DNA from 4 places in the Clostridium sp. CM041 genome. Region 1 is predicted to be linked to each of the others. Evidence: riboswitches for the same ligand, from Rfam matches in the RefSeq annotation. Region 1 holds a riboswitch; each other region holds the start of a gene.
The links. A riboswitch is a leader RNA that binds a small molecule or an ion and turns the genes downstream of it on or off. The one in region 1 is predicted to bind cobalamin.

Region 1 (3,518 bases):
TAAAGCATATGTATGCATATGATAATAAAAGGAGAAATGAATATAATGGGGAAATTAAAAAACGGATATGTTGAAATTTATACGGGGAATGGCAAGGGGAAAACGACTGCAGCTGTAGGATTAGCCGTACGTGCAGCAGGAAATGGATATACTGTATTTATGGTACAATTTTTGAAGGGAAGTAAAACTGGTGAGATTGAAAGTGCAAAAAAACTGGCTCCCTTTTTTAATATATTTAGGTTTGAGAAAAAAAGAGGTTTTTTTTGGACATTAAATGCAGAGGAAAAAAATGAATTAAAAGAAGAGGTACAAAAGGGATATGAATTTTGTAGGGAAGCATTAAAAGAAGAAAAATGCGACATACTTATCATGGATGAGGTAATGGGAGCATTGAACAATCAACTAATAAGTGAAGAACAACTACTAGAATTAATGGAGAATAAACCTGGTAATATAGAATTGATTTTAACAGGGAGAGACGTACCTAAAGCTATAATAGATAAAGCAAACCTTGTAACTGAGATGAAGGATATTAAACATTATTTTAACGAAGGAATACCATCTAGAGAGGGTATAGAGTTTTAATTATGAAAAAAAAGTTGGTATATAAAGTAAAACAATAAAGCTAGCATAACTTACGTTTGCTTTATCATCATGGTTATATTGAAAATTAAATAAATGATTTATGGTTTTAAAGTTGTAGCTTAAAATTAAAAGGGAAACAAGTGAAAATCTTGTGCGAGCCCGTCACTGTAATGAGGAGCAAATTCGCTTGCATATCCACTATTTATAAAATAGGAAGGATGCGAATTGCAATGATACTAAGTCAGGAGACCTGCCATAAGGAACAATACTGATTACTCACGTGGATGTTGGGAGGTGTTATAAATATGGGTAAAATAAATAAGTTAAATAAATTTTCATTGAATGATTTATTTAGTACTGCGTATTTAAATTTAAAAAGAGCAGGTGCATATGGATGTTTCCCAGAACCACCTCAAATTCTAAAATTAAGTCAATAATATTGATATTTAGAGTTTGAAGGGGGAATAATTATGGATATGTACAAAAACTTAGGCAAAGAATTTATTGTCAATATAACAGGAAATAGAGAAGCCGATAGGATTATTATGAAAGAATTTAATAAAAACTCTGTTACAAATAAAGCTCAATTAAAAAAGATTTTATGGAAGAGATTAATAGAAACTTTTAAAAGAAAGTAATTTAATATAGCATATAAAGGTATGAGATGTTTTGCATCTTATTTAAAAGGGAATCGGGTGGAAATCCTGAATGGTCCCGCCGCTGTAATGGTGAGAAGCTTTAAATTATACCACTGACAAGTTTGTTGGGAAGGATTAAAGCGACTATGATCCAAAGTCAGAAGACCTGCCTTTATTAATGCACCAAGAACGCTACGAGTGATAGGGGGTGTGACACATATTTGTATGAAAATGCATTTTATATTTTGTGTTTTTTACAAATATGGTTAATATTGTTATGAAGTCCTTTAGCATAAATGCTAAAGGGCTTAATTTTTTGTGAGGGAGTAGGAATTATAATTATTCTACAAAGTACAGGTGATACAATTTGTTGAATAATTTATAATTACAAGGAGCGAAATATTATGGAGTGGCAAGTGAGATATAAAGAAAAGGTAGTTACTGCTAAAGAAGCTTCAGAAAAAATAAAAGCTGGGGATCGGGTAATTGTTGGTCATGCAGTTGGAGAACCTAAATTAGTTATAGGTGCTATGAGTGAAAATAAGGAAAGGTACGGAGAAGTAGTTCACATGGTAGGGATGGGAAAAGGAACGTATGCAAGGGAAGTTATAAATAGTGATATAGGGGATTTAACAACTTGCTTTTTTTCAGAAATGCCAAGATTATTCAGAGAAGAGTATTTAAAGGTTAATGTGGCTATAATCCAAGTTTCGGAGCCTGACGAACATAGTTTTTGTAGCTTTGGAGTTTCAAGTGGCTACGCTAAAGTAACTGCGGAGTGTGCAGATATTGTTATAGCAGAAGTTAATAAGAAGATGCCAAGAGTTTTAGGAGATAACTTTATACATGTTAAAGATATAGACTATATGGTAGAGGCTGACTATAAAGTTATGGAACTAAAAAAAGGTGAAATAGGAGATGCAGAAAATGAAATAGGAAGAAACTGCTCCTTAATTATAGAGGATGGATCGACATTACAACTTGGAATAGGCGCTATACCAGATGCCATACTTTTAAATTTAAAGGGTAAAAATGATTTAGGCATACATTCAGAGATGATATCAGATGGAGTAGTAGACCTTGTAGAAGCTGGAGTTATAAATAACAAGAGAAAGACTATTCATAAAAATAAGATAGTAGCTGCGGTTTTAATGGGAACGAAGAAACTATATAATTTTGCTAATAATAACCCAATGATAGATATGTTATCTGTTGATTATGTAAATGATCCATATGTTATAAGTCAAAATGATAGTATGGTATCAATAAGTTCATGTACACAAATAGATTTGATGGGACGAATAGTATTAGAGTCTATAGAATTAAAACAATTTAGTGGAGCCTACGAACAAGTAGATTTTATTAGAGGTGCGAATAAATCCAAAGGTGGTAAAGCGATAATAGCAGTTCTATCAACAGATTTTAATGGTAAGGTTTCTAGAATAGTTCCATTAATAGACAATGAAGCTATAGCATCGACATCAAGGACGGATGTTCATTATGTAGTTACCGAGTATGGTATAGCGGAACTAAGGGGAAAGACATTAAAAGAAAGAGGGAGAGCTTTAATAAATATAGCTCACCCTAAATTTAGGAAAGAATTAATCAAAGAGTGGAAAAGAAGATTTAGCAGCACCGCAGGCGATGATTTAATGATTAAGAGGTCGTGTCAATGATTGGAGTGAATTAGTCAATTAATTCAATATGCTTTGGGAGGGATTTTTATTGATGTTATAATAAATAGAAAAAGTGGAGTGCCACTTTATATTCAAATTAAACAACAGATTATAGATAAAATAGAAAAAGGAACCCTCAAAGTCGGAACAAAATTACCTACAGAAAGAGAATTATCTGAAATGTTAAAAGTAAGCAGAAATACTGTAAGCACTGCATATAATGACTTGGAACAAGAGGGGACTTTGAAAGCTTATCAAGGGAAGGGAACGTTTGTAACTGAAGATTTTATATCTTGGGAAATTAAAAATAATATAATAAAATTCATTGACTTAGGACTAGAGGAAGCTCTGAAAAGTGGAATGAAATTAGAAAAGTTTTTAGATATAGTAGATCGAAGGGTAGATGCAAAAAACATATATTAGATAAATTTAGTATGTTTAAAGCATATCATATAGAAGTAGTTAATTTCTATGATTGGTGCCCTAATATTTATATATCTTATGGTAAGTAAATCATACGGATTTGGAGGTGATAATTAATGCCTGTTATATAAATATCATATTTGAACAAGCAAATTTTTTTATGATTGATTGTTCAAGACCTGCCCCTTGTGAGTCT
Region 2 (9,672 bases), 1.3 Mb from region 1:
TAGTTATTGATGGTAGACAGATAGGTAGTTTAGGTGCTAATTTAAGAGAGGTGCAAGATATATTGTATGATTATGGGGCTTATAATGCTACTAACTTAGATGGAGGTTCTTCTTCTACATTGTTTTATGATGATGAAATTATAAACAATCCTAGTGATAGTTTAGGAGAAAGATCTATACCTTCAATTATTTATGTGGAGAGTAGGTAATGAAGTGAAATTTGAGCATAGTACATTTTAAATTAAAGGAGAAGAAACTATGAGCTGGAAGAAAAGAATAAGTATATGGATAATATTTTCATTATCCATGCAATGTTTAGGTTTATTTTATATAGATCATTATTTTTTAGCTACTGATTCAAAAATGGTTACGGAAAAAATTGTTGAAAATAAAAGCGATAAATTAAAAAATATTGATATTACATTGCCAGCAAACGTAGAAAATATATTAGCATCCTATGATGCTAAATATTTATGCTATTATGAGAATGAAGAATTAAAAATTGCTAACTGTAAGGATGGAAGCGTTAAAAATATAGAGGCGGAAGATGGAAGTAAAATTTCTTTTTATAAATGGCTTCCAGATAGAAATAGAATGCTTTTAGTAGAGAAAAGTGATGATGAGTCTAGTAATTTAGTATTGTATTCTTATGACGTAGCAAAAGGTGAAAAAGCGAAGATTAAAGATTTAGCCTGGACTGATACAAATGCTGAAGTAGAAGATACTCAACTATCAATTTTAACAGGGTTTATTTACGTAAAAGTTTCAAGTAGTGGTGAGGGAAGCAGTATATATAGAATTACAAGAATGAAAGATATGACAAAAATTGATACAATACCAAAGAGTGTGAGTAATATGGCATTAGCGCGCCATGAAGATAATTTGGTGTACGAGGGATTAGTCTATAATAAAATGTATTCTACCACCCTTGAGGAACCTATAAATATTAAAGGTGTAGAAAAACTTACTTTAATTGGCACTGATGATGATGACAATGTGTATCTTGGAGAATTAAAAGATAATTTGGTAAGCAAAGTTTATTATGGTAAAACATCAGAAAACACTGAAAATTGGAAAGTGATTGATTTACAAAAACCTTGTAAAAAAAATGATCTATTCGTTACATCTCTTGGTAAGGTCTATCAAAATGATGCAATGAAGGGTGTAATAAAAGATGTTAGTTCTGGAACTGAAACTAGCTATAAAGGAGAATTATTGCAATTGTATACTAAGGGAATAGTATCATTAGTTAATAATAAAGAAGTATCTTTTGTTCTTTTTAAGTAGTCGATACTATGATGTTTTATTTAAGACCTTATCTTTTTAAGATAAGGTTTTTTCTATAACCTGAAAATATAAGTTAATTCATAAGGATATAGTTGTGGTAATATATTATTTTATTTTAAGAATATTCAATTCAAAATAACAATAAACTTTGTTATAATAGATATATTAGACATCTTAAAAAATAACAAGTCAAAGATGCATTAACAAGGTGAGTAGCGATTAACATTGCCTACCATGTAGGAATATAAGGAGGAATAAATTTGGATACACAACAAATATTAAATAAGATTTTGATGATACCGGCAATTTTATTAGCATTTACTTTTCATGAGTATGCGCATGCTATCGTAGCGGATAGGTTAGGAGACAAAACTCCACGATTTCAAGGGAGACTTACGCTGAATCCAATCGCACATATAGATCCAATGGGATTTCTTATGATTATATTAGTAGGGTTTGGTTGGGCAAAGCCTGTTCAGACAAATCCTAGTGCATTTAAAAATTATTATAAGGATGATTTGAAAGTTTCAGTTGCAGGCCCAATTGCTAATCTGATTCTAGGGTTTGTATTTGCAATTCTGACTGTGTTATTTTCGAAACTTCCACCAATTCATGGTGGATTATATACTATTATTAGCCAAATTTTAATAATTACAGGGTACCTAAATTGTATTTTGTTTTTTCTTAATTTAGTGCCAATACCGGGATTTGATGGATCTCATATAGTTAGAGATTTGTTCCCAAAGTTTTTTTACAATTTACCAGATGCAATTTATAGGTATCAATTCTTAATATTTATGGTGTTAATATTGCCTATATTGCCTGGTGGACAATCAGTTTTTACTTATATCGTGCAAGCGCCAGGGTTATGGTTATTTAAACAGTTTTTAAATATTGCAGGGATGTTTTAAATAAAAAGTAAATTTCATAAAAATTATAAATGTAGGGAGAAAAACATATGCGCTTAAGAAAAAAATATTGGGCTAGGCCAGAGCTGGAAACTAGTCATATTGTAATAACTGACCAATATGATCACAAAGGAAAATGGAATGAAGAATTTAAAAATAACAATGCAATTCATCTAGAACTAGGTTGCGGTAAAGGTAGATTTATATCAGAAAAGTCCAGGAGAGATCTTGATATCAATTTTGTAGGCATTGATTTAAAAGATGAGGTTCTGGTATTTGCCCTTAGAAAAGTAATAGAAGTAAGAGAAGTTGAAGGGGAACAAGACATAAATGTACGTCTTATGCCAATGAACATTATGCTTATTGATGATGTGTTTGCAAAAGATGAGATAAGCAGAATTTATATAAATTTTTGTAATCCTTGGCCAAAAGACAGACATAATAAAAGAAGATTAACTCATACTAAGTTCTTGACGAGCTATAAGAAATTCTTAAAACCGGGATCTGAAGTTTGGTTCAAAACAGATGATACAGAGCTATTCGAAGAATCAGTAGACTATTTCAAAGAGTGCGGGTTTGAAATATTATTTTCAACCTATGATTTGCATAAGAGTGATTTTAAAGATAATGTAGTTACAGAATATGAAGCTAAATTCACAGAAATAGGGAAACAAGCTATGTTTCTACAAGCAAAATTAATTTAGCGAATTTAACCATATGAGACTTAAGCATTTTAGATTCTTATTTATTGACAGGATTAACATAATGCTATAAACTTAATTACATAGAAATGTATTAAATTGAAAATTTTAATAATGAAACTTATGAATTATATTAGTTAAAAATGAATAGATTTGTTTAGGTGCCTTTTATTAATCAGCCAATAAAGTGGATGAAGTTACTTTAGTAGATGATTAGTAAGGTGAAAAGGGAATGTGGTGTAATTCCACAGCAGCCCCCGCTACTGTAATTGAGAGAAAATCTTTAATAACTACCTGAAAGGGAAAGTGATAAGAGAAAGTGTATCAAGAGCCAGGAGACCTGCCTAAATTAGTAATATTAAGCTTTCGGCGGGAAAGAACTGTAGAATTCAAGTTAGTGCAATGAAATATTTGTACATAACAGCAGGTGCGCAAGCTTGCTGTTTTTTTGTTGTGTGCCAAGTACGAATACAAGCAGGAAGAAAGGAGAAATAATAATGGCTAAAGTAATGGTTCAAGGAACCGCTTCATCAGTAGGAAAAAGCATATTAGTAACAGCACTTTGCAGAATTTTTGTGCAAGATGGGTTTTCAGTATGTCCTTTTAAGTCACAGAATATGTCATTGAATTCTTATATTACATTGGATGGAAAAGAAATGGGACGTGCGCAGGTGCTTCAAGCCTATGCGGCAGGATTGGAGCCAGAGGTATATATGAATCCGATTTTATTAAAACCTACCTCGGATAAAAAGTGCCAAATTATCGTTAATGGAAAGGTTTTTGGGAATAGTACAGCTATGGAATATCATAATATGAAATTGGAATTCAAAGACATGCTAAAAAAGCAGTTTGAAGAATTAGAGAAGAAGTTTGATATTATAGTAATGGAAGGAGCAGGTAGCCCAGCAGAAATTAATTTAAGAGATAGAGATATAGTGAATATGGGAATGGCGGAACTTATAGATGCACCTGTGATACTCGCAGGAGATATAGATAAGGGTGGAGTATTTGCGTCATTAGCAGGGACTTTGCTTTTGCTTAATCAGGCAGAGAAAAAAAGGGTTAAAGCCACTATTATTAATAAATTTAGAGGAGATTTAGAAATCTTAAAGCCAGGACTTACAATGCTTGAGGATATTATACATATTCCATGTGCAGGGGTAGTTCCTTATTTTAGATTGGAACTCGAAGATGAAGATGGTGCAGTAGAATTTAACAAAAAAATTACTGCAGCTATTGATATTGCTGTAATAAAGCTTCCACATATATCGAATTTTACGGATTTAGACGCATTAAAGGCTGAAGAAGATGTATCAGTTAGATTTGTTACAACTAAAGGAGAATTGGGCACGCCAGACCTCCTTATCATACCGGGAACAAAAAATACTATTGATGATTTAATTTCTTTAAGAAATTCAGGACTTGCAGAAGCGGTTCAGCAATATAGTGTAGAAGGTAACGTATTAGGTATTTGTGGGGGCTATCAAATGCTAGGAAATAGCTTAAGTGACCCTAATTGCTTAGAGGGAAATTCAAAAGAAACAGAGGGTATGAAGCTTTTAGACATAGACACAATATTTGAAGATGAGAAAATAACTACAAGAGTAAAGGCTCGTAGCATTAACATTAGGGATACTAGTATAGAAACTTATGGTTACGAAATACATATGGGAATTTGTAAATATGGTCATAATGCAAAACCACTTTTTGAAATCTATGATAAGAATGGTTCTGATACGTCATCCTTCGATGGAGCAATAAATGCAGGTGGAAATGTTATGGGTACATATATTCATGGAGTTTTTGATGGAGTAGAATTTAGAGAACATATGATTAATACTTTAAGGGTAAAAAAAGCTATGGAACCTAAAAAATCTAAGGTTTATGAAAATCTAAGAGAAAAAGAATTAGACAAGCTAGCAGATATAGTTAGAGATAATGTAGATATGGATTCAATCTATAAAATCATAGGAATAAAAAGAAAAAGTTAGGGACAGTTAACAACTATTTAAAAAATTATAACAGTATAAGATAGTGAGGAATTAAAATGGCAATACTATTTCAGACGAACATAATAGATTTAATTTTAGCGGTAATGTTAGACTTATTAATTGGAGATCCATATTGGTTTAAACATCCGGTGATTTATATAGGAAAACTTATTTCTAAATTAGATAAGTTAGGCAGAAGGATATGTAAAACTAATGGTCAAATTAAAATTTTTGGCGGAATTATTGTAGTTATAGTAGCACTTTCTAGTTTTTTAGTGCCTTTTATAATTTTGAGAATTTCTAATAAGTTTTTTTGGTTGTACCATATTCTCAATATAATATTGCTTTGGACAACAATAGCTGCTAGATGCCTTCATAAAGAAGGTAAAAAGGTTTATGATTCTTTAGTTAATGATGATATTTATGACGCAAGAGTTAAATTATCGTACCTTGTAGGGCGAGATACAAAAACCCTTACTGAGTATGAAATAGTAAGGGCTGATGTGGAGACCATTGCAGAGAATACAGCAGATGGTGTTATAGCCCCTATTCTCTATGCAATATTAGGGGGAGCACCTTTAGCTATGATGTATAAGGGCATAAATACCATGGATTCAATGCTTGGATATATGAATGAAAAATATAAATATATTGGGTTCTTTCCAGCTAAAACAGACGATGTATTTAATTTTATACCAGCAAGAATAACAGGGTTTTTAATCTGTTTGGCATCACCACTTGTTCGAGGAAATATTGCTTGCAGTATAAAAGTGATGATAAGAGATAGAAAAAATCATAAAAGTCCTAATTGTGCTTATCCAGAAGGAGCAGCAGCGGGGGCTATGGGAGTTAGACTAGGTGGTACGAATGAATATTTTGGAGAAAAAATGTATAAACCAACAATAGGAAACAAAATAAACGATTTGGGGAAAGAACATATAATAGATACAATAAAATTAATGTATGGGGCAATGTTTTATTTAATAATAATATGCATGTTATATGAAATATGCGTATATATGAAGTATTAGTAATAGTGATGTATTTTTGGAGATGATATAATGATACAACTTATAGGGCTAAAGCATGATGTGAAAATAGAAATTAGAGAAAAACTCTCAATTATACCAAAACGCCAAGGAAAGTGCTTAGAGGAACTTTTAAAAATTTGCGAAGAGGCAGTTATTTTAAGTACCTGCAACAGGACAGAGATATATTTTAAATCTAAGGATGAAGAGATTGTTGATAAGATTTTTAAGGCATTAAATTGGGATAGATCTTTAATAAAGTGTGTAGAAAATTATAAGGAAGAAAAAGCAATACAACATTTAATGGATGTGGTCTGTGGGTTTGATTCATTATTACTTGGAGAGGACCAAATTTTAGGGCAAGTTAGGGATGCTTATGAAGCTGCAAAAGGTTCAAAATCAACTAAAAAGGAACTTCAAAGACTTTTTGAAAATGCTATCGCTTGTGGCAAGAAGTTTAGAAATAAATCTAAAATAAGTGAGATACCGGTTTCTTCATCTTCTATGGTAGTTAAAGAAGCAATAGATAGGGGACACAAAAATTTTATGATTTTAGGCTATGGAGCGGTAGGAGAATTAACTTCAAAATATATACTAGAGGGAAAAATAAATTTACTATATATTGCAGTTAGGGATATTCATAAGGCTAATATAGAAGATCCGAGGGTGAAAATGATACCGTTTAACGACATACATAAATATTATGAAAAGGTGGATTGTGTTATATCTTGTACAACGGCCCCTCATACTGTGGTTCACTTAAAGGAGTTACCGAGCAAACACTTATTATTATTTGATTTAGCTGTACCAAGGGACATTGAAGAAATAGTAAGTGAAAACCCCTTATATGAAGTGTATGACATAGATATGTTAGGCGATATCCATGATGCCAACTACAAAAGACGTGAAGCCTCTATGAGGGATAATAGATACATTGTGGATGAAGCTATAAAAGAGTATATAGAGTGGAAAACCATGGAAGAGTTATCGCCTTTTATAAAAAAGTTAAAACACAATGGTGAAGGTGTTTACAAAGAAAGACTAGAGACTTTTAAGCACAAGAAAGAGACTAAGGATAATGAAAAATTAGCAGAGATACTTTTGAAGAGTACTTCAAATGCCTATGTAAACAAAGCTATAGAGGTGTTAAAGGAGGAACATTTGAAGGGGAGGTCTAAGGAATGCGTGGACATAATAAGCAGGATTTTTCAGGTTTAAATTATACCATGATTTCACTGCTATCAGATAAGATTAATATACTTATAGTTGGTGGGGGAGAGGCAGCTCTTATAAAATGTAAAACTTTCTCAAAGGAAGGTTGTAATATTACAGTAGTATCAAAAGAGTTTTGCCTAGAATTTTACACACTACAAAATATTTATAACCTAAAATTAATAAAGGGTGAATATGATGAAAGATATGTGGATCAGAATCATATTGTAATTATCGCTACAGATAATATAGAGACAAATGATGGTATAAAAGGATACTGCGATAGAAAAAGTAAACTATATGTACACTGCGGGGATTATAAACAAGGGTTATTTGTAACACCAGTTCAAAGAAGTACACCCAATATGAAATTTGCATTACATACTAAAAACGGTAGCCCTAAAACAACACTTTTCATGTCGAAAGTCATAGAAGATAAAATTTGTGAGTATGAAGGTTTTATAAATTATACATGTAGCATGAGAAATATGGTAAAGAAGAGTGAAGTCAAAAAGGAAATTATGAATTTTGTATGTAGTGAAGATTTCTACTTTTTCTATAATAAGGGAGTGCAAAATACTATTTTAGAAATGTTTTATGGAGCTGAATTTGGGATAGTTGAGAATTGAAAGTTGAAGTTAAAGGAGGAATAAATTTTGAAAATTAATATAGGAACTAGGAGAAGTGAACTTGCACAAGTACAAGCTAATACAGTTATGGCTATGATTAAAGAAAAATTTAATATTGACTCTGGAAAGGTACTTATTGAGACTAAGGGAGATAGAATTTTAAATGTAACTTTAGATAAAATAGGAGGTAAGGGTCTTTTTGTAAAGGAAATAGAGGTTGCAATGCTGGAGCAAAAAGTTGATATAGCAGTACATAGTATGAAGGATGTACCCTACGACATACCAGAGGAGTTTGAAATAGTGGCTATTCCAGTTAGAGAAGATGTTAGGGATGCATTTGTTGCCTTTAACAACATTAGTTTTTATGACTTGCCTAAGGGCGCAAGAATAGGAACTAGTAGTATTAGACGCGGCACTCAAATTAAGATACTAAGACCAGATGTGGAGATTGTACCTATAAGAGGTAATGTACAGACTAGAATAGCAAAAATAGAAAAGGAAAACCTAGATGGCATAATCCTAGCGGCTGCAGGACTAAAAAGACTAGGTATGGAAAAGATAATTACTAACTATTTTGAACCAACGGAAGTTGTACCAGCAATAGCCCAAGGTGCATTAGGTATTGAAATGGTTAAAAGCCATCCACAAGTATCTATGATTAGAAAATTAGATTGCTACGATGCTAGAATTTGCGTAGACGCAGAAAGAAGCTTTATGGCGACACTTAATGGGGATTGCCATGGTTGTATAGGAGCATATGCTTATTTTGAAGGAGAAACTATGCACATGCTTGGCGTGTTTGAAGTTGATGGGAAAATAGTGAAAAAACAACTTTCAGGAGATAAAAATGATTATATAAAGCTAGGTGCTGATCTAGCTAAAAAAATATTAGAAGATAATTAATCATATTAAAAAGTAGAAAGGGGATACTAATGGGAAAGGTTTATTTAATGGGAGTCGGTCCAGGAGATGAGGAACTAATAACCCTAAAAGCAATAAGAATGCTAGAAAAATGTACTGCAGTTATGTATGATAGGTTAGCAAGTACTAGTATACTTAAATATTTAAAAGCGGAATGTGAAATATACTATTGTGGAAAAGAGCCGGGCTGTCATTATAAAACTCAGGAAGAGATAAATGAAATGCTAGTAATGCTCGCTAAAAAAGGACATGTAGTTGGAAGAATTAAGGGCGGAGATCCATTTGTATTTGGACGTGGCGGAGAGGAAGCTTTAGCACTTCTTGAAGAGAACATTGAATTTGAAGTTATACCAGGAATAACTTCACCAATAGCAGTGCTCAATTATGCTGGGATACCTATCACTCATAGAGGGATAGCTCAAAGTTTCCATATATTCACTGCAATGACCGCAGAAAAACTTAATATTGATTGGAATGCGGTAGCAAGGCTTGGCGGAACTTTGGTTTTTATGATGGGTTTTAAAAATCTAGAAAAGATTGCAGGAAATCTTATATCCAATGGAAAAAGTAAAGATACTCTTTGCGCGGTAATAATGAGAGGAACTACATCAAAGCAGAAGAAGGTAGTGGGAACGCTAGAAGATATTTTATGTAAGGTGCAAAAATCAGAAATATCATCTCCTTGCATTATCGTAGTGGGGGAAGTAATTAAATTTAATGATGAATTCAATTGGTACGAGAAGAAACCTTTATTCGGGAAGAACATCTGTATAACTCGTTCAAAAGAGCAATCAAAGGAATTAAGAGAAAAATTAATAGATTTAGGTGCAGAAGTACTTGAGATAAATTCCATTGAATTTAAAAACACTTCATATAATTTAGATGATTATAAAACAAAGCTTGCGGGCTATGATTTTTTAACTTTAACCAGTGTAAATGGAGTGAATATCTTTTTCGATTACTTAAAGGATATTGAATTTGATATTAGGAAGCTC
Region 3 (9,672 bases), 250 kb from region 1:
GTAAAGGTTCAGGAATTACGCAGGAGCAATTTATTAATAAAAAGAGGGTAATTAAGAAAGCTATTGAAGTAAATAAACCAGATAAAAATGATGTTATCGATGTACTTTCAAAAGTTGGAGGATTTGATATTGCGGGACTATGTGGGTGCTTCCTGTCAGCTGCGAAGAATAGGGTGCCTATTGTTATTGATGGATTTATAGCCTCAGCAGCTGCATTATGTGCTTATAGACTAAACCCATTAGTGAAGGAATATATATTTGCATCTCACTTATCTGCGGAACCGGGGGCAGCTTTTATAATGAAGGAAATAGGATTAAAACCTATGCTAAATTTGAACATGAGACTGGGGGAAGGGTCAGGTTGTCCTCTTGCTTTTAATATAATTGAGGCGGCGCTTTTCACTATGGATAATATGGGGACATTTGAAGAGGCAACGCTTGATAGTAAAAAGTATATAGATATAAGGGAGAATACCGTAGGGTAAAATTTAGGTGTGAAAATTTATGAATATTTATTTGTTAAGGCATGGCCAGACTGAAGAAAATAGAAAAGGGTCTTATTATGGTAATTTGGATATAAGTCTAAATGAAATTGGCATAACTCAAGGCAATAAGGCTAAAGATTTCTTTGATGGCATAAAATTAGATAGAGTATATGTTAGTGATAAAAAAAGAACTTTAGAAATGGCAAAGCTAGTTTTAGGACAACAGGAAATTGGAGTTATACAAGATAATAGAATAAATGAAACTGATTTTGGAGATTTTGAAGGGAAAACATACGAGGAAATTAAAGTTTCATATCCCCAACAGTGTATTTGTTGGCAAAATAATTGGAAAGAATTTGTACCTCCGAATGGAGAAAGTTATATTAAACTATGTGAAAGAGTTAAGAACTTTATGGAGCATATTAAAAAGCTAGAATGCGATAATATTTTAATATGCGCTCATTCGGGAGTCATAAGAGCTATATATTGTTATATTATGAATGAAAATATAGATTTGTTTTGGAAATTTGGTTGTAAAAATGGGGATATAAGCATTATAAAATATGAATATGGTAATTTATATATTGATGCTATTATTCATAATGCATAGTTAGAAAATTGATTTGAGGTATATTTAGTTCTTGCCGATTAACTTTAAAATTAAAATAAACATTACTATTTAGGAAAGAGGTGAGCTTTGCAAGGACAAGTCTTTGCGAGCAAATAAAATGAGAGAATATTTAAATAATTTTTTACTGTTTTTCCAATTCTTCACACGGATACCTATAAATAAAAGTTTAAACTGTGACAAGGAAAACTTTAGGCGGGGATCTGTATTTTTTCCGGTGGTAGGATTATTTATAGGAATTGTCCAGTGGATAACTTATTATATATTAATAAAAGTGCTGCCAGTAGATATTACAGCAATATTTGTAGTTATTATACCGATAGTTATTACTGGAGGATTACATGTGGATGGACTTGGAGATACTTGTGATGGTTTCTTTTCGTTTAAAGGAGACAAACATAAAATAATAGAAATTATGAAGGACAGCACAGTAGGCACTTATGCAACTATTGCTATAGTATTTGATATGTTAGCACGATATGCAGCGGTCTGCACTATCATAGGAAAGAATTTACCACTCATATTAATTGCAACGCCAATAATTGCAAGATTTACCGTTGTCTTTATATCTTTTATTGGTAAGAATGCTAAAGAAACAGGCTCGGGTAATATATTTATTGGAAATATTGACATAAAAAGGGTGGTAATTTCGGGTGTTATAACTATTGTATTTGGAACCTTATTAATAGGATTTAATAAAAGTGTTATATTGATACTATCAGCGTTACTTTTAAGTTTCCTATTTAATAAGTTTTGCGAGAGTAAAATTACGGGACTTACGGGAGATAGCTTAGGAGCTAATAATGAATTAGTTGAAATTCTAACTATGATTTTATTTATAGCAATATAACAATATAACAATAAGGTAGATGTAACAATAAGGTAAGGTAGATGAAATAAATGGGGACGGTTAACAATTATTTATCTTCTAAAAAGGTACAAGTTATTTATCGAAACTTGTACCTTTTTATTGTTGATTTAATTTATTGAACACTAATTTTAGATATTTTTATATTATACATAGTAAAATGTATATTTTTGATACTTGTCCATATTTTATTAAAAACAAATGTCCATCTGTTATCCTATTTTTTTTATTTAATATAACAGATTTAATAAATAGATAGGTTAAAATAAATAATTAATCATAATATTGAAACTTAATAAATTATTACTAAGCATAACGTTTAATAAAATCCATGATAATATTCTCGTATTTTTCTTCTGTTCCAATTAATTCGATGCCAATAGTGCTTAATCTTGATACTCTAGCCTGTGTAATGTTTCCAAGAGTGCTGGATATATCGCTAGATTTAAAATTGCAGAGGCTCCTCATTAGAACAACGGTTAAGGCTTTTGCCCGTACAAGCTTTCTACTGTACTTCATATAAAGATTAGTCTTTGATACATTCATCTTTGACGCTATAAATTCTATTATATCTTCTGGCTTAAAATTCCTTACAAGTATCTTTCGTTCACATTTATACTCTGCTTTTTCATCTTTAAATTCTATTTCTTGTTTTAATTTTTCTCCATTACAGCGAAAGATAAGATTATAGTAATTCTTTCTTGCATTTTTTAGGTTATTACCAAAAGAACTCATAATAAATCCGTAATCAACTAATTTAAAGGAATCATGTCTTTTTCCTAAAAATATGGCTAGACTAGAAAAAGCATATTTTTCGGGACAATTTTTATATTCATCTATATCCGTAGGATTATTGTGTATATATAGGGATAAAGTCTTCAAATATCGTTCATTATTAACTATTTTACTCTTAAATCTATCTTTAAAAAGATGTCCTTCCCTTTTATACTTTTTATTAAAATACATTGCATAAGAAAAATTTATTCCATGCATTACTTTTGATATATCAGCACCATTAGCATCAATCATTAAATGTGAATGGTTATCCATAAGACAGTAACCGTAGATTTTAAAATTATAGAGATATTTATACTTCTTTACAAGTGATAAATACTTGTTCTTATCCTCATCATCCTTAAATAAATTTATTTCGCTGATACTTTTGCACATAATATGAAATATAGAGTCATCTGTTTTTTCTCTTGCCTTTCTTGGCATTAAAATCACCCTTCCTCATAGATTTTCATTTGAATTATTGCCTATGAATCGGGATGATATTCATATTCATAATCTTAAGTTAGCATATAAATAGTTTAAATAGTTGTTAACCGTCCCTAACTATTTGCCCTATTAAACTAAGGTTACACTCTAAATATTGACAGTAAGGCTTAAGTATAATAAACTAGAACTAATAGAGAATTGAATATAATTTTAGGTGCCTTGAAATAGGTGAAAAGGGAATGCGGTTTGAATCCGCAGCAGCCCCCGCTACTGTAATTGATGAGAAACTTTTAAATTCCACTTCGTAAATTAAAAATGAGGGAGGAAAATTAAAGGAAGAATCAAAAGCCAGGAGACCTGCCTAAATGATGTTAACAAGCTTTCGGAGGGAAAGAACTATTTAATTATGGATTAATTAAAAAGTAGTCGCTATCGTATGCGTACTATTTTTTTTGTTTTAAAAAGCATTATATGTAAATGTTATGATATATTTCTGAAAATATTTAGTAAGGTGGATGAACGAAATGAAGAAGGCAATTTTAATTGTAAGTTTTGGAACAACACATGAAGATGCAAGAAAAGTAACTATCGATGCAATAGAAGATAAAATAAGACATACTTTCGAAGATTATGATATAAGAAGAGCGTTTACTTCGCATATTATTCTTAGAGTACTTAAGAATAGGGGTAATATTCATGTAGATACTCCAGAAGAAGCTTTGGAAAAGTTAAAAAGCGAAGGATATAATGAGGTAATTGTTCAGCCTTTGCATGTTATTCCTGGAGTAGAATTTGATTATATAAATAATGTAGTTAATAGATACAAAGAATGTAAAGCATTTAAAAATATCTTAATAGGAAGACCTCTTTTATGTTTTAAGGGTGAAGAATCAGACGTGCCAGATGATTACTCAATAATGGTGGATGCTCTATCAAAGCAATTGCAACCAATGGATACAGTAATTTTGATGGGGCATGGTACAAACCATATTGCAAATGCAGTATATTGCTGTTTTGAAAGCGTTTTAAGGGATAGAGGTTTTAACAATGTACATGTAGCAACCGTGGAAGGGTATCCAACTTTGGAAAGAGTAATACCTAATGTTACTACCCGGAGTATTAGCGAAGTCACTTTAATGCCACTACTGTTCGTAGCGGGAGAACATGCCAAGAATGACATGGCGGGAGATGCAGAGGACTCCTGGAAGAGTATTTTAGAGGCAAAAGGGTTTAAAGTTAAAATATATCTGCATGGGTTAGGGGAAAATAGTGACGTTCAAGACATTTATATACAGCACATTAATGATGTAATTAATGAAAAGTTTAAGAATGTAGGGAAAACACATAAGGGAAATTAAAATTCTGCGTAAGTTATAAGTAACTAAAGTACGGTAGATGAGAGTTACAAGTAGAAAGGAAGGTATTCAATGATACATGGTGGAGATGTTTATACTAATGGATTACTTGAGGGGCGAGAATTAATAGATTACAGTTCTAATATTAATCCATTAGGGGTTCCTAAAAGTTTCACTGATAACATTAGTGAAGCCGTAGATGCTTTAACAAGATATCCAGATATTCAATATAGGGAGGTATTGAAAGAATTAAAAGAATACATTGATTGCCCAAAAGAATATTTTGTTTTAGGAAATGGGGCTGCAGAAATAATTGACTTAGTTATAGCTTGTCATAAAAATCTACTAATTGTGGTGCCATCTTTTGTAGAGTACGAAATTGATGCTAAAAAGTGGAATTGTAGTATAGAGTATTCTTATTTAAAAGAGAAGATTGATGATAATACCTTATTAAAGCATGAATATGCTGAGCTTTCCTATGATTATGAGGATATTCTTAATAGATTACAGAGTGTAGAAGGTGTGGTTTTAGGTAATCCGAATAACCCCAATGGCAATATCATAAATAAGGCTGAGTTTCAAAAAATTCTTGAATATTGTGAATGTAACGACAAAGTCATAATAATAGATGAGGCTTTTATAGAATTTACTGGAGATTCACAGCACAGTTTCAGTGAAAAAGTTAAAACATACAAATGTTTATTTATAATAAGAGCATTAACCAAATTTTTTGCGATGCCTGGTATAAGGTTTGGGTATGGAATAAGTAGTAACGTAGACCTATTAAAAAAAGTTAAAGAAAAACAAAACCCCTGGAACATAAACTGTTTTGCAGAAATGGCTGCACGTCATGTGTTAAAAGATAACGTTTATATTGAAAAAAGCAAAGAGTGGATAAGAGCGGAAAGGCCTAGGTTTATAAGATCACTTGAAAATATTTCATTTATAGATAAAGTATATTTAACCTATGGAAATTATGTATTATGCAAATTAAAAGGACTGGACTCAGAGACACTTTATAAACTATGCCTAGCTCAAGGATTTGTTATAAGAAAAGCAGATAACTTTAGAGGAATAGATAAACAATATGTAAGGCTTGCTATTAAGGATAATGATAGGAATGGAAAATTGATTAAGTGTTTGAAAAACTTAGAATTGATAGTGAAAACATTGGGGGACAGTTAACAACTAATTGCACATTAGGGGATAGTCCGCAAAAGGATGTGAATATAAATGAAGAGTATAGTCATAGCTTCAGATTCAAGTGGTGGTGGTAAGACCACAGTAACACTCGGAATTATGAAAGCGTTTAAAAATAGGGGATTTGAGATACAAGGGTATAAAGTAGGACCTGATTATATAGACTCAGCTTTTCATACAAAGATAACAGGTAAAGGTTCAAGAAATTTGGATTTGTATCTTATGGGAGAGGCGGGAGTTAAGGCTAGCTTTTCTAGAGGATGCGGAGAATTGGGTGTAGTCGAAGGTGTAATGGGTTTATATGATGGAAAAGGCATAAATACATCCTATTCTGCGTATCACGTGTCAAAGGTTTTAGACTTGCCTATCATACTTGTATTGTCTCCAAAGGCTCAGGTAGCAACCCTCTGTGCAGAAATTAATGGAATAGTAAATTTTAAAGATGCAAATATAAAGGGCATAATACTAAATAATATAACAGAAAATTATTATAAGTTACTTAAGGCAGCAATTAAAGAAAACTGTAACTTGAAAGTGTTAGGCTATCTTCCAAAAGATGAACGATTAAGCTTAAAAAGTAGGCACTTAGGGCTAATTCAAAGCAGTGAAACAGAGGATTTAGATGAGAAAATTGAAATCTGTGCCAAGTTATTAGAAAAGCATTTGGATATGGATTTATTGTTAGAACAATTTAAAGAAAGTGAAAGGCATATAGATGATTTCCATGTGGAGAATAAGGGGAAAAGGATAGCTGTAGCCTATGACAAGGCCTTTAGTTTTTATTATAAAGAAAATTTAGAGCTTCTAGAGGAAATGGGACAAGTTATATATTTTAGTCCAATTAAAGATAAGAAGCTACCCAGTAATATTGATTTTCTTTACATAGGTGGAGGGTACCCTGAGGTTTTTATAAAGGAGCTATCTGAAAATACATCAATGCTTGGCAGTATAAAAAAAGCTCTTGATAATGGGCTACACTGTTACGCCGAATGTGGAGGATTAATGTATCTTACTGAGGGAGAAAAACTGCAAGGCGAAGAAAAAATATCACATAATACTGTTGGCTTTTTTAAGGGGTATTACACCTTAACAAAAAAGCTTCAGAACTTTGGGTATGCAGAAATAAAGGTAGGGGTAGAAAATAATATTTTACCACAAAATATGAGTATAAACTGTCATGAGTTTCATAAATCTATTGTTAATTTATCTGAAGAAAAGGTATTTAAGCTTTCTAAAGAGGGTTATGATGGATATGAGAAAAATTGGCAATGCGGATATGTTAAAAAAAATACTGTGGCAGCTTATGGACATGTGCATTTTTGGGGAAACTTACAATGGTTTAAGGAGATTTTTAAATAGATTAATTAGTTGTTAACCGTCCCTACCTATGAACACTTATTTAAATTAAAAGAAAAGGAGATTAAAATATGGATTATATAAAGATTCCTATGGATATAGAAAAAAAAAGCTTCGAAATTATTGGAGAAGAAATGGGAGCACATAAATTTTCCGGCAGAGAGCTTTCAATAATCAAAAGAGTAATACACACTACAGCAGATTTCGATTATAAAAACATAGTTTATATTAGGGATGGAGCTATTGATGAGGCTGTAGAGTTACTTAAAAATGGAGCTACCATTTATACTGATACAAAAATGGCGCTGGCAGGTATAAACAAAAAAGCTCTTAAAGATTTAAATTGTAAGGCTTTATGCTATGTAGGCGATGAAAAAGTGGCAGAGATAGCAAAAGCGCGTCACATAACGCGGTCTATGGCAGCAGTTGAAAAAGCGGTAGATGATGGAGTAGAATTTTTCATATTTGGAAATGCACCTACAGCTTTGTTTAGATTAAAGGAACTGATCGAGGAAGGAAAGTGTAATGCTAAATTTATATTGGCAGCACCTATAGGTTTTGTTGGAGCAGCAGAATCTAAGAAAGAAATTGAAAAATTAGATCTGCCAATGATAACAGTGCGAGGAAGAAAAGGTGGAAGCACAGTAGCTGCATCCATTTTAAATGCACTGATGTACATGATAGTAGATAGGAGTTAGTAATCCGCTAGAGTTTCATAGTTATTAGGCATTTTGAAATAAATGTTAGGTATCTTTAAATGAATAAGAAACTTAACAGGGGGTACGTAATAATGCTGAATTTATATGTTAATAGTAATGGAAAAAAGCTTAGATGTGGATATACCACTGGTTCTTGTGCTGCTGGGGCAGCAAAAGCTGCCACACAAATTTTATTTTATGATACCGAAATAGACGAGATAAGGATAGATACTCCAAAGGGTATAGAATTATTGCTACCAATATCTAAGGTAGCAAAGGGAGAAAATTTTGCTGAGTGTTGTATTATAAAAGATGCGGGGGATGACCCTGATGCAACTAATGGTATAGAAATTTGGGCAAGGGCTGAAAAAGCAGAATCAGTATATACATTAAAAGGTGGAAAAGGTGTAGGGATAGTTAGAGGAGAAGGATTATATGTACCCAAAGGGGAATGGGCAATAAACCCAGTACCTAGAAAAATGATAGAAAAAGAAGTAAAAGAGGTGCTTCCTAAGAACTCTGGGATTACAATAACTATATTTGTACCTAAGGGAGAAGAAATAGCCAAGAAAACATTTAATCCTAGACTTGGCATTGAAGGTGGTATATCAATACTCGGAACAACAGGAATTGTGACACCAATGTCAGAAGAAGCTCTCACACAATCTATACATATAGAAATATGTCAAAAGGTAGCTGCGGGGCATAAAAATCTTACCTTAGTTTTTGGTAACATGGGTGAGATTGTGGCTGCACAGGTAGGCCTTAAAGTTGACAATATAGTAATGATTTCAAATTTCATAGGATTTGCACTAAACAGCTGTATGGAAAAGGAAGTAGAAAGTGTAATTTTAGTAGGACATATAGGAAAGGTAAGTAAAATTGCAGCGGGATGTTTTCAAACTCACAGTAGAGTATGTGATGTGAGGCTTGAAGTAATAGCTTTAGAACTGGCATTGGTTGGAGCGCCTACGCAGCTTATTACACAGGTATATAAGGAAAAAACTACTGAAGGAGCAATAAAGCTAGTAGGTGAAGATTATAAGGATATATATGAAAATATTGCAAAGAAGGTAAAGCGAAGATTATTTCAGTATACTTATGAAACAATTCCGGCAGAGGTTATTATGTTTTCTATGGATAAGGGAATTCTCTGTGACACAAGAAAGAATAGTTAAAATGGTTAGGGACAGTTAACAACTAATAGATGAATAAAGAATGAAAGGTAGCAGAGTATATGGTTTATATAGTGGGTATTGGGCCTGGAAGCCCTAAATATATTATTCCTTTGGCAGTAGAGACTATGGAAAAGGTTGATGTAATCATAGGATTTGAAAGAGCTGCAATGAGTATACCAAAGATTAATGTCGAAAAGATAGTAGTGAAAACATTAAAGGATATTATGAATTTTATAACAGAAAACATAGAGAAGGATATCGCAATAATAGCATCAGGTGATCCATGCTTTTATGGTATCACAAATTATATAAAGAGTAATTTTAAAAGCAAAATAGAAATAGTACCTGGTATAAGTTCTTTTCAATACTTAATGTGTAAGCTCCAAAAGCCGTGGCAAAACGCTTATTTAGGTAGTATGCATGGAAGACGAGAAGAATTCATAAAAATAGTGCGGGAACACGAGATATCTGTGTGGCTTACGGATAAAAGTAATTCACCACAAGCTTTATGTAGAAAGCTCTATGAAAATAATATTGAAGCCACAGCATATGTTGGGGAAGAATTATCATACGAGGATGAAAGAATAATTAAAGGTACAGTGGAAGAAATTAAGGAAAAAACTTTTAATGACCTTAGTGTGGTTGTTATAGAAAATTTAAATTAAGTAAGACACATAAAAATG
Region 4 (9,672 bases), 990 kb from region 1:
GCTATACGCGGAGAAATTTATGATAGGAATAAAAAACCACTTGCAATAAATGATTTAATTGTTACGATTGGAATAAAACCTATTACATTTATTAAAAATAAGGATGCTAATATATCGCAGATGGCTAAGATACTAGATATTGATGCTTCAGTTATAGAAAACAAACTAAAGGATAATGAAAATTCTGATCAATTTATACCGATTATTAACATATTGCGTAGTGAAAAAGTAAAAATAGATGGAGTTATGAAGCTTGACGGCGTAATCCAGAACAAGCCTAAAGGTAGAGTATATCCAGGTGGGGAAGCTTTGGGGTCGCTTATAGGATACATAAAGCCGATAACTGCGGAAGAACTACAAAAGAATTCTAGTAAAGGGTATAACTCATTTAGTTTAATAGGAAAGGCAGGTCTTGAACAGGTTTATGAAGACAAGCTTAAGGGTGAAAATGGGGCAACAATATATATATCAAAACAAAATAATAATAATAATAAGGTTGTAATTCTTAAAAAAGAATCAAAAGCAGGTGAAAATATAACATTATCAGTAGATAGTGAACTACAGAAGAAAATATATGAAGGGATGAATAAAGAGCCGGGAGCCAGTGCAGCAATAAATCCAAAAACTGGAGAGGTATTGGCTTTAGTAAGCTCGCCGTCATATGATTCAAATGCAATTACTACTTATGTTTCTAATACCCAAAAGGCAGAATGGGAAAAAGCAGGGGATCCATTTAAAAATAGATTTAAGGCTGTATATTCTCCAGGGTCTACATTTAAACTGATAACGGCTGCAGTTGGGTTAGAGCAAGGGAAGATAAAACCTAGTGAACTTATTAACATACCGGGAAACGAATGGCAACCAGATAAATCATGGGGACTCAATAAGGTTACTAGGGTTGGTGAACCGAGAGAGTCAGTGAATTTACAGGATGCATTTGTATACTCTGATAACATATATTTCGCAAAGGCAGCTCTTAATATAGGTAAAGAGGAATTTATAAAAGGATGCAACAGTTTTGGAATAGGTCAAAAGCTTCCAATAGATTATCCAATAGCAAATTCACAAGTAGCCAATGGTAACAACATTAAGAATGATGTAGCATTAGCAGATACTGGTTATGGTCAAGGGGAGGTCCTTATGAGCCCACTTCACCTTGCACTATCGTATAGCGCAGTTGTTAATGATGGAAATATTATGTCTCCAACTTTAGAAAGTTTGAATGAAAAGGTAAAGGCTAAGGTATGGAAAGCTAATGCAATTTCCGCGGATAATATAAAATTTGTAAAAGATGGTCTCACTGGAGTTATCGATAACCCAAATGGTACAGGTCATGCGGCAAAAGTTGATGGGCAAGCTCTCGCGGGTAAAACTGGAACAGCGGAACTTAAGAAAGATGACAAGGATAAAGCTGCAGAAGAAAATGGATGGTTTATATGTATGGATACAGCTAATCATAAAATAGTAGTATCAATGTTAATGGAAAACGTTAAAGAGAAAGGTGGAAGTCACCATGTGGTACCTATTGTAAAAGGAGTAATGGAATATTACTTAAATAAAACACTGAAATAGCGTTAGAAAGTAGGTAGAATGATTTACATTGCTTTAATATTTTTTTGATGTTACAATAAAAATAGTCAACTTAATAAAAATTGAATATTGTTTTAGGTGCCCTGTAACAGGGGTTAAAAGGGAAAGTGATTATAAAACCACTGCAGCCCACCGCTACTGTATTAGAGGATGAAATCCAAAGAACCATTGGGAAACTGAGAAGGTTGGAGAGTAAGATGATGCTAAAGCCAGTAAACCTGCCTATTGCTTGAAATTTTAGTCTTCGGAGGGAGGATGAAAAATGCGTAATTTAACAATAATATTGGGTTATCCAATATGTGAAAAATTCAATTGCATTATTCCACATCCTTGAGATGTGGTTTTTTTGTTTGGTGATTTTTTTATATAAGGGTATATTATTAAAATAATAAGGAGCACACTATGAAAAAAATTATACTTATAACAGGTGGCGCAAGGAGTGGGAAAAGTACATATGCTGAGAAGCTAGCTAAAGAAGAGAAGGGCAACGTACTTTATATTGCAACTTCAATTCCGTTTGATGATGAAATGAAGGACAGGGTAAAAAAACATAAAGAAAGAAGACCAGCTTCTTGGTATACTTTTGAAGGCTATAAGAATTTAAAACAGGTATTCTATAACGAAGAAATGCAGTTTGATACGATTTTATTAGATTGTATTACAATAATGACTACAAATCTTATGTTTGAAAAAGGGGGGGATAATTTCGATGATCTTAATAATCAAGCTATAAGTGCAATGGAAAAAGGGATTTTACAAGAGGTAGCAGTATTTCTTGACGAAGCAGAAAAAAACTTAAAAACAATAATTCTTGTAACTAACGAAATTGGCTCTGGAATTGTACCAGAATACAAGATGGCAAGGGTTTTTAGAGATATTGCGGGTAGAGTTAATCAGTATATTGCATCAAGGGCTCAGGAAGTTCATATGGTGGTTTGTGGTATTCCAATTAAAATTAAATAAGTAATTAAGAAATTAAAATTTATGGAGGTAACTTATGTTTAAAAGAAAAAGTATAATAAGTCTAGTTTTAGCTGTTTTTGTTTGTGTTGTATTTAGCGCGTGTGGTAGCAAGGGTGAGAATAAAGGGTCGCTTAATACTACTAAAAAGGAAACTAACGCTGTAGTATATCCGCTAAAGGTAGTTGACTCATATGATAGAACGGTCATCATTGAAAAAGAACCTAAAAGAATTATTACAATTGCACCAAATATAACAGAGGGAATATATGCACTTGGTAAAGGAAGCAGTGTAGTTGGTAGAAGTGATTACGATGATTACCCAGCTCAGGCCCTTAAGGTTACATCTGTTGGTGACTTATTGCAACCAAGTGTAGAGAAAATTGTTGAATTAAAACCTGATGTAGTTATTGTATCAGCTCTTTTTGATAAGGCTATTATTAAAAAATTAGAGGCTCTTAATATAAAGGTTGTAGCGCTTGGTGGTGAAGAAAATTTTAATGGTGTGTATGACACAATGTCAAAACTTGGTCAGGTTGTAAATGCTAGTGGGGAAGCCCAGACAATAGTATCAGATATGAAAAGGAAAGTTGCAGAAATAACTGATAAGGTTAAGGATGCTAAGAAGCCAACAGTGTACTATGTAGCAGGATTTGGCAAGAGTGGTGATTTTACAGCAGGAAAAGATACATTTATAGGTAGTATGATAGACATTGCTGGCGGAAAAAATGCTGCGGGCGACGTAGTTGGTTGGAACTACAGTGTAGAAAAGCTTGTAGAAAAGAATCCTGATGTGCTAATTTGTTCAAAGCTCTATGATTCAAAAAAAGGTATAGAAGCTACCAATGGTTACAAAGATTTGAATGCAGTTAAGAATGGCAAATTATTGGAGATTGATGAAAACATTATTGTTAGGCAGGGACCGAGACTTGCAGAAGGACTTGAAGCAATTGCTAAATTAGTTCATCCTGAACTTTTCAAATAAAAGGGGTTAAATAACCATGACGTTTATAGAAAATAAGAGTTATTATCGACGAGTTTTTGCAGTAGGGGTATTTTTACTCCTAATTGTAATGATTGTAGCAACAAATTTTGGGGTAGCAGATATTTCTTTAAAACAGACAGCCCTAATTATTATAAGCAAAATTCCAATATTAAATAACAGTGTATCCTTAGATGGAATTAATCCTACATCTGCAATCATATTGGTAAAGTTAAGACTTCCTAGAATCATTTTATCCTGTTTAGTAGGAGCAGCACTTTCAGTGGTTGGTACTTCTTTTCAGGGTATTTTCAAAAATCCAATGGCAGATCCATTTATTCTCGGAGTTTCATCAGGGGCTGCACTTGGGGCCACTATAACCATGGTTTTTCTTAATGAAATCAATTTTTTAGGGATGAGCATGGTGGCATTCAATGCTTTTGTAGGTGCTATAATAACTACTTTTTTGGTTTATAATATTGCGAGAGTCGGTACTAAAGTTCCAGTTACCACACTTTTACTATCGGGTGTTGCCATAAATTATTTATTATCATCCATTATTTCATTAATGATGACCTTTAATAGAGATAATATTGAAAAAATAGTTATGTGGACGATGGGAAGTTTTTCAACGGCTGGATATCACGAGGTAATTTTACTGTTTATAATAGTAGTTCCCTCAATTTTATTTATTTTTACATTTTCAAGAGATCTGAATATTATGGTTCTTGGAGAAGAGAGTGCTAGAAGTCTTGGTGTAGATGTAAATGGATTAAAAAAGTATATACTTTTAATAAGTACTTTGATGGTGGCAGCAGTCGTATCTGTAAGTGGAATAATCGGATTTGTAGGCCTTATAGTGCCGCACTCTATTAGAATGATTTTTGGACCAGATAATAGGGTGGTTATACCATTTTCTGCGCTTGGTGGAGCTATATTTTTAATAATTTGCGATACGCTTGCAAGGGCAGTAGTGCCTCCATCAGAAATACCAGTTGGAATTATTACTTCAATTTTTGGAGTTCCATTTTTTATATATTTATTATATAGAACAAAAAAGAAGGCGATGTAATTGATAGAAATAAATAACGTAAGTTTTTCCTTTGAACAGGAAGTATTAAAGGATATTAGTATAAACATAGAAAGAGGAAAATTTCACACTATTCTAGGTCCAAATGGTTCAGGTAAAACTACCCTTCTAAGGATATTATCAAAATCACTGCAACCTGAAAAAGGTAAAGTTTTTATTGATGAAAAGGACTTAGCCCAAATGAAATCAAAGTTTTTAGCAAAGAAAATAGCAGTGGTACCGCAAAGCACAGAAATCGAATTCGATATTTCAGTACAAGATATAGTTCTTATGGGAAGAACGCCTCATATTTCTAGATTCTGCTCAGAAAGTGAAAAAGATATGGAAATAGCTATAAAAGCTATGAAAATGACAAACACTTGGAGTCTTAGAAATAAAAGCATAAATGCATTAAGTGGCGGAGAAAGACAACGAGTGGTAGTGGCAAGAGCAATTGCCCAAGAAACAGGAATAATTCTTTTAGATGAGCCTATTTCTCACCTAGATATTCATCATCAAATTGAAATGATGAATCAATTAAAACAATTAAATGAAAATAAAAACATAACAATAATTGCTGTGCTACATGATTTGAACATAGCGGCTGCATATAGCAATCATATGATACTAATGCATGATTGCTTAGTTTACAAAGATGGAACTCCAGAGGAAGTATTAACAGAAGATATAATTAAAGAGGTTTACGGATTAGATGTATATATAACTAAAAATCCTAAAACGGGTAAAACTTTTATTATGCCATTTTAGTAGCAAGGGTAATCCTTTGCTACATTTATTTTTTTGAAACAATATGGGAAAAGAGATATAATGGAGGAAGGGGATAATAAAAATGATATCCTACAGATATTTTAGTCGGTGTAGCTTTAGGGCTTATATGTTGTAGAATAATAATATACCCTTTTAATAAAGTAAACAATAATACCAAGGCTAGTATATAATAGAAAGAGGTGACAAGGTTAATATTAGTACTTAATGGAATTGCAGTTTACAAAATGATAAGGTATTCTCTTGGGCACTTATCATTATGCTTACGGAAAAAATTTACTAGAGATGAAGGTGGCTTTATTATGGGTATTTTAGTTTTATTAACAATCATTTCTCCTTATACGACCATAATACCATTATTATATATGATATATATGGTGTTATTTAAAAAAATTAAGATAGATAAAAATTATTGGAATATAGGACTTTGCTTACTATTTATTTGGTCTTTAATAGTAGGAGTTATAAATTATAGTTTTACATCAATTGTTGCATCGTTTGCTCTCTTTATATATCTATGTGTTAGTATTTTTTTGCAAAATTATTGTAAAAATGAAAATATGGTGGAAAAGATATATATGCATTTAGTGTTTTTTTCTCTCTTCTCAGCAATTTTTGGAATTATTGAGAGAGTGTTATATGAGTATTTTAATTTTAATATTTGGGGTGGATTTCTTCAAAGCACAGCTCAGCCAGCAGTTAATGGTAGAATATATAGCACCTTTGGAAATCCTAATGTAGCGGGGAACTGGTTTGCTATAATGATTCTTGTAGGTATCTATTTTTGTAGCATTAAATCTAAAACTGCAAAATTATTTTATGAGACAGCGACAATCCTCTTTGTTATTGCATTGTGTTTAACGGGATCGCGGGGTGCTTTTATGGGGCTATTATTTGGCGTTTTTATATTTTATCTACTTAAAGGTAATAAAAAAGATATATGGCTGTTTATCACAATATTTATAATTACGGCTGTAATTACTTTTGTACCACCAGAAATGCTTAAAAATTTAACCGGACATGATTTCGATACCTCATTCAATAGTCGTTTTGGAATATGGGATGGATGTTTAAAAATGATAAAACTTAAGCCTTTTACGGGTTGGGGTATTATGGGGATAACTGACCATGGAGAAAGCTTCATGAAAGGGTATTATTATGCAACCTTATACCACGGTCACAATATCTGGATTACTATTATGACAACACTTGGAGCTGTTGGGCTTCTCATATATACCTATATGAAAATTAATTTATTCCGAAATTTAAAGATACTTCATGCACAAAATTGTAGATTAGTTCCAATGCTGGCGGGTATTCAAGCTGTAATAATTGGGCATGGACTGGTTGACTTTACAATGATTGCACCACAAGCTGGGTTATTATTTATAGCTAGTTCAGCTATAATAAACGCCCTTATAAAACAAGATAATATCAAGTGAGAAAATTATAATAGATATAATAATTTCATTATTAATAGACTAAATTTAAGTCGTTATATTATTTTTGAGTTTATTATTTATTTATTTATTTGAAGAACAAAGGAATTGATAATATTTAGTCGAATTAGATATATTAGTAATAAATATTTTGGCTTGCAATAATTTCAAATACGAAAGGAATTTTTAAATGGAGGATTATAAAAATAAAAACATCAAAATAATAGAGATTGATCCATATCTCAAGCCGTTTGAAAGTGATATTAGGTTTAGAGTGGACCGTTATACATCTTGTAAAAAAGAATTACTTGGTAATAATAAAAGCTTTGACTCTTTTGCGAGTGGCGACTTATTTTACGGGTTCCATTTAATTAAGGGGGGATGGGTTTATAGAGAATGGGCCCCTATGGCTGATGCTCTTTATTTAATTGGCGATTTTAACTCTTGGAATCCTCAAACACATCCATTGATAAGAAAAGAAAGTGGAAATTGGGAGATTTTTTTGCCAGGGGTACAAGCCCTAAAACATTTATCCTATGTTAAGGTAAGGGTAGTGGCTAAAGGTGTATCAAGAGATAGAATTCCTCTTTATATTAAGCGGACGATGCAGGATCCTATTACTAATGATTTTGTAGGACAAATTTGGCAACCAGACTTTGAATTTAAGTGGCGGGATAGTGAATTTCATGTTGATAGCGAATTGCCATTGTTTATATATGAGGCTCATGTAGGTATGTCCCAGGAAAAAGAAGGAATGGGTACTTTTAGCGAGTTTACAGAAAATATTCTTCCAAGGATAAAGGCTGCTGGTTATAATACTGTGCAGCTTATGGCGGTAATGCAACATCCATATTATGCCTCTTTTGGTTATCAAGTATCTAATTTTTTTGCTGTTTCATCTTGGTTTGGAACCCCTGAAGAGCTTAAAGCATTAGTTAATGCTGCCCACCTTATGGGAATTGCGGTATTACTTGATTTAGTACACTCTCATTCAATTAAGAATATAGCTGAGGGGATTAATGAGTTTGACGGAACTGATTATCAATTCTTCCATACTGGAGTTAAGGGGAATCATCCAGCATGGGGTACAAAACTTTTTAATTATGGGAAGCCAGAAGTTCTTCATTTCCTTTTGTCGAATATTAAGTTTTGGCTAGAGGAATACCATTTTGATGGTTATCGATTTGATGGTGTGTCATCGATGTTATATCACCACCAAGGGCTTGGAGTAGTGTTCTCGGATTACAGTAAATACTTTAGTATGGATACGGATATAGAAGCAATTACTTACCTTCAATTTGCTAATGACTTAGTAAGAGAAGTAAAACCTAATGCAGTAACTATTGCAGAGGATATGAGCGGAATGCCTGGAATGTGTCTGCCAGTTGATTTTGGTGGCATTGGCTTCGATTATCGTTTGTCTATGGGAGTGCCTGATCTTTGGGTGAAATTGTTAAAAGAACTGCCAGATGAAAAATGGAGCATGTGTCAGTTGTGGCACGAGTTAACTAATAGACGGCCTAAGGAAAAGAATATAGGGTATTCTGAATCACATGATCAAGCACTTGTAGGTGACAAGACCTTAATGTTCCGTTTAGGTGGAAAGGAAATGTATTCTCACATGCTAAAAAGTGATGATAATTTAATAATAAATAGAGCAGTAGAACTTCATAAACTTATTAGATTTATTACTATAACTTTAGCTGGTGAAGGCTATTTAAATTTCATGGGGAATGAATTTGGTCACCCGGAATGGATTGACTTCCCAAGAGAAGGTAATAATTGGAGTTATAATTACGCAAGAAGACAATGGAGTCTAATGGAAAATAAAGATCTTAAGTATGAATATTTGTCAAATTTTGATAAAGAAATGTTAGTTTTATTAAAAAGATATAATGTTTTAAGTGCAACAGACCTCCAAAATCTTTGGACTGATGATAAGCAAAATATGATTGCTTTCAGAAAAGGTGAATTAGTATTTTTATTTAATTTTAATCCATCTGCTTCTTTCTCAGAATATGAACTACCTACTGGCGAGATGGGTGAATATAAGATTATCTTTAATAGTGATGAAACGATATTTGGTGGCCAACACAGAATTGCAACAGATTATATATACAGCGCGAAAACATTACGAAATAAGGGGAATAAACCTGGGATTATAGTGTATTCACCTAGTAGAACTGTGCTAGTTCTAAAGAAAGTTATTCAAATGAGTGACCCCTGCCCGGCAATGGAAGGGTAGAAAATCATGAATTCCTAAAAGTAATGATATGTAATATATGACAAAATAAAAACACCTAGAAGAAATTCTTCTAGGTGTTTTTATTTTGAAAGATTTGAAAGTAGCTTATAGAAGAGGTATTGTTAAAACATAATTGGAAATATACTCATTCTCATTTATATTCTATATTGACATTTTGGAATATTTTGATAATCAGTTTTCTGTTGGAACTTACACTTTCATTAATCAAAAAATGCAAAGAAAAAAAGCAAATGAGGTATTTATACATTGCATTTATGAACTTGTAGGTTGCTTTGGGATTGGGTACAGTAAAGTTGATGAGGAAGATAAAATATCTTACTATATGGAGGCATCTGCATATTTACATACAGCTATATCTATATTACCTTTTACGTCCTATGCTAACGTTGAAAATAAAACTGGAGAGGCTTTCTCGTTATTTACATTTTTCGCAAGATACAAAGTTAAGTCAACATTTATGGATTTTCTTAAAGACTGAAAAATATAAAAGATAAGCAGAAGGCTGTGTTTAAACTTTCGGCTTATCTTTTATATTATTAAAATACATACCATATGATGTGCTAATTACTATATAGTATGA

Region 2: it holds a riboswitch for cobalamin, as region 1 does, so the genes downstream of both, ACWJJT_RS14910 (cobyric acid synthase) here and ACWJJT_RS08595 (acetyl-CoA hydrolase/transferase family protein) in region 1, are expected to answer to the same signal.
Region 3: it holds a riboswitch for cobalamin, as region 1 does, so the genes downstream of both, ACWJJT_RS07460 (sirohydrochlorin cobaltochelatase) here and ACWJJT_RS08595 (acetyl-CoA hydrolase/transferase family protein) in region 1, are expected to answer to the same signal.
Region 4: it holds a riboswitch for cobalamin, as region 1 does, so the genes downstream of both, cobU (bifunctional adenosylcobinamide kinase/adenosylcobinamide-phosphate guanylyltransferase) here and ACWJJT_RS08595 (acetyl-CoA hydrolase/transferase family protein) in region 1, are expected to answer to the same signal.

What each region holds. Positions count from the first base shown of each region.
Region 1 covers NZ_CM143648.1:1,836,012-1,839,529, reverse strand. The annotation lists gene ACWJJT_RS08610 (cob(I)yrinic acid a,c-diamide adenosyltransferase) at 46-585, shown strand; cobalamin riboswitch at 670-857, shown strand; gene ACWJJT_RS08605 (hypothetical protein) at 891-1,022, shown strand; gene ACWJJT_RS08600 (hypothetical protein) at 1,056-1,223, shown strand; cobalamin riboswitch at 1,224-1,411, shown strand; gene ACWJJT_RS08595 (acetyl-CoA hydrolase/transferase family protein) at 1,628-2,899, shown strand; gene ACWJJT_RS08590 (GntR family transcriptional regulator) at 2,978-3,322, shown strand.
Region 2 covers NZ_CM143648.1:3,152,415-3,162,086, forward strand. The annotation lists gene ACWJJT_RS14890 (phosphodiester glycosidase family protein) at 1-209, shown strand, start outside; gene ACWJJT_RS14895 (hypothetical protein) at 259-1,287, shown strand; gene ACWJJT_RS14900 (site-2 protease family protein) at 1,581-2,198, shown strand; gene trmB (tRNA (guanosine(46)-N7)-methyltransferase TrmB) at 2,246-2,899, shown strand; cobalamin riboswitch at 3,074-3,258, shown strand; gene ACWJJT_RS14910 (cobyric acid synthase) at 3,394-4,887, shown strand; gene cbiB (adenosylcobinamide-phosphate synthase CbiB) at 4,968-5,918, shown strand; gene hemA (glutamyl-tRNA reductase) at 5,949-7,133, shown strand; gene ACWJJT_RS14925 (NAD(P)-dependent oxidoreductase) at 7,097-7,756, shown strand; gene hemC (hydroxymethylbilane synthase) at 7,784-8,659, shown strand; gene cobA (uroporphyrinogen-III C-methyltransferase) at 8,689-9,672, shown strand, end outside.
Region 3 covers NZ_CM143648.1:1,580,437-1,590,108, reverse strand. The annotation lists gene cobT (nicotinate-nucleotide--dimethylbenzimidazole phosphoribosyltransferase) at 1-485, shown strand, start outside; gene cobC (alpha-ribazole phosphatase) at 505-1,095, shown strand; gene cobS (adenosylcobinamide-GDP ribazoletransferase) at 1,214-1,963, shown strand; gene ACWJJT_RS07465 (transposase) at 2,288-3,199, opposite strand; cobalamin riboswitch at 3,397-3,581, shown strand; gene ACWJJT_RS07460 (sirohydrochlorin cobaltochelatase) at 3,727-4,560, shown strand; gene ACWJJT_RS07455 (pyridoxal phosphate-dependent aminotransferase) at 4,630-5,742, shown strand; gene ACWJJT_RS07450 (cobyrinate a,c-diamide synthase) at 5,791-7,116, shown strand; gene ACWJJT_RS07445 (precorrin-8X methylmutase) at 7,185-7,811, shown strand; gene cbiD (cobalt-precorrin-5B (C(1))-methyltransferase CbiD) at 7,904-8,989, shown strand; gene cbiE (precorrin-6y C5,15-methyltransferase (decarboxylating) subunit CbiE) at 9,049-9,654, shown strand.
Region 4 covers NZ_CM143648.1:847,781-857,452, reverse strand. The annotation lists gene ACWJJT_RS04120 (penicillin-binding transpeptidase domain-containing protein) at 1-1,572, shown strand, start outside; partial or broken gene ACWJJT_RS04115 (hypothetical protein) at 1,628-1,690, shown strand; cobalamin riboswitch at 1,650-1,830, shown strand; gene cobU (bifunctional adenosylcobinamide kinase/adenosylcobinamide-phosphate guanylyltransferase) at 1,993-2,553, shown strand; gene ACWJJT_RS04105 (ABC transporter substrate-binding protein) at 2,588-3,535, shown strand; gene ACWJJT_RS04100 (FecCD family ABC transporter permease) at 3,552-4,604, shown strand; gene ACWJJT_RS04095 (heme ABC transporter ATP-binding protein) at 4,605-5,369, shown strand; gene ACWJJT_RS04090 (O-antigen ligase family protein) at 5,690-6,829, shown strand; gene ACWJJT_RS04085 (alpha-amylase family glycosyl hydrolase) at 7,017-9,071, shown strand; gene ACWJJT_RS04080 (hypothetical protein) at 9,205-9,570, shown strand.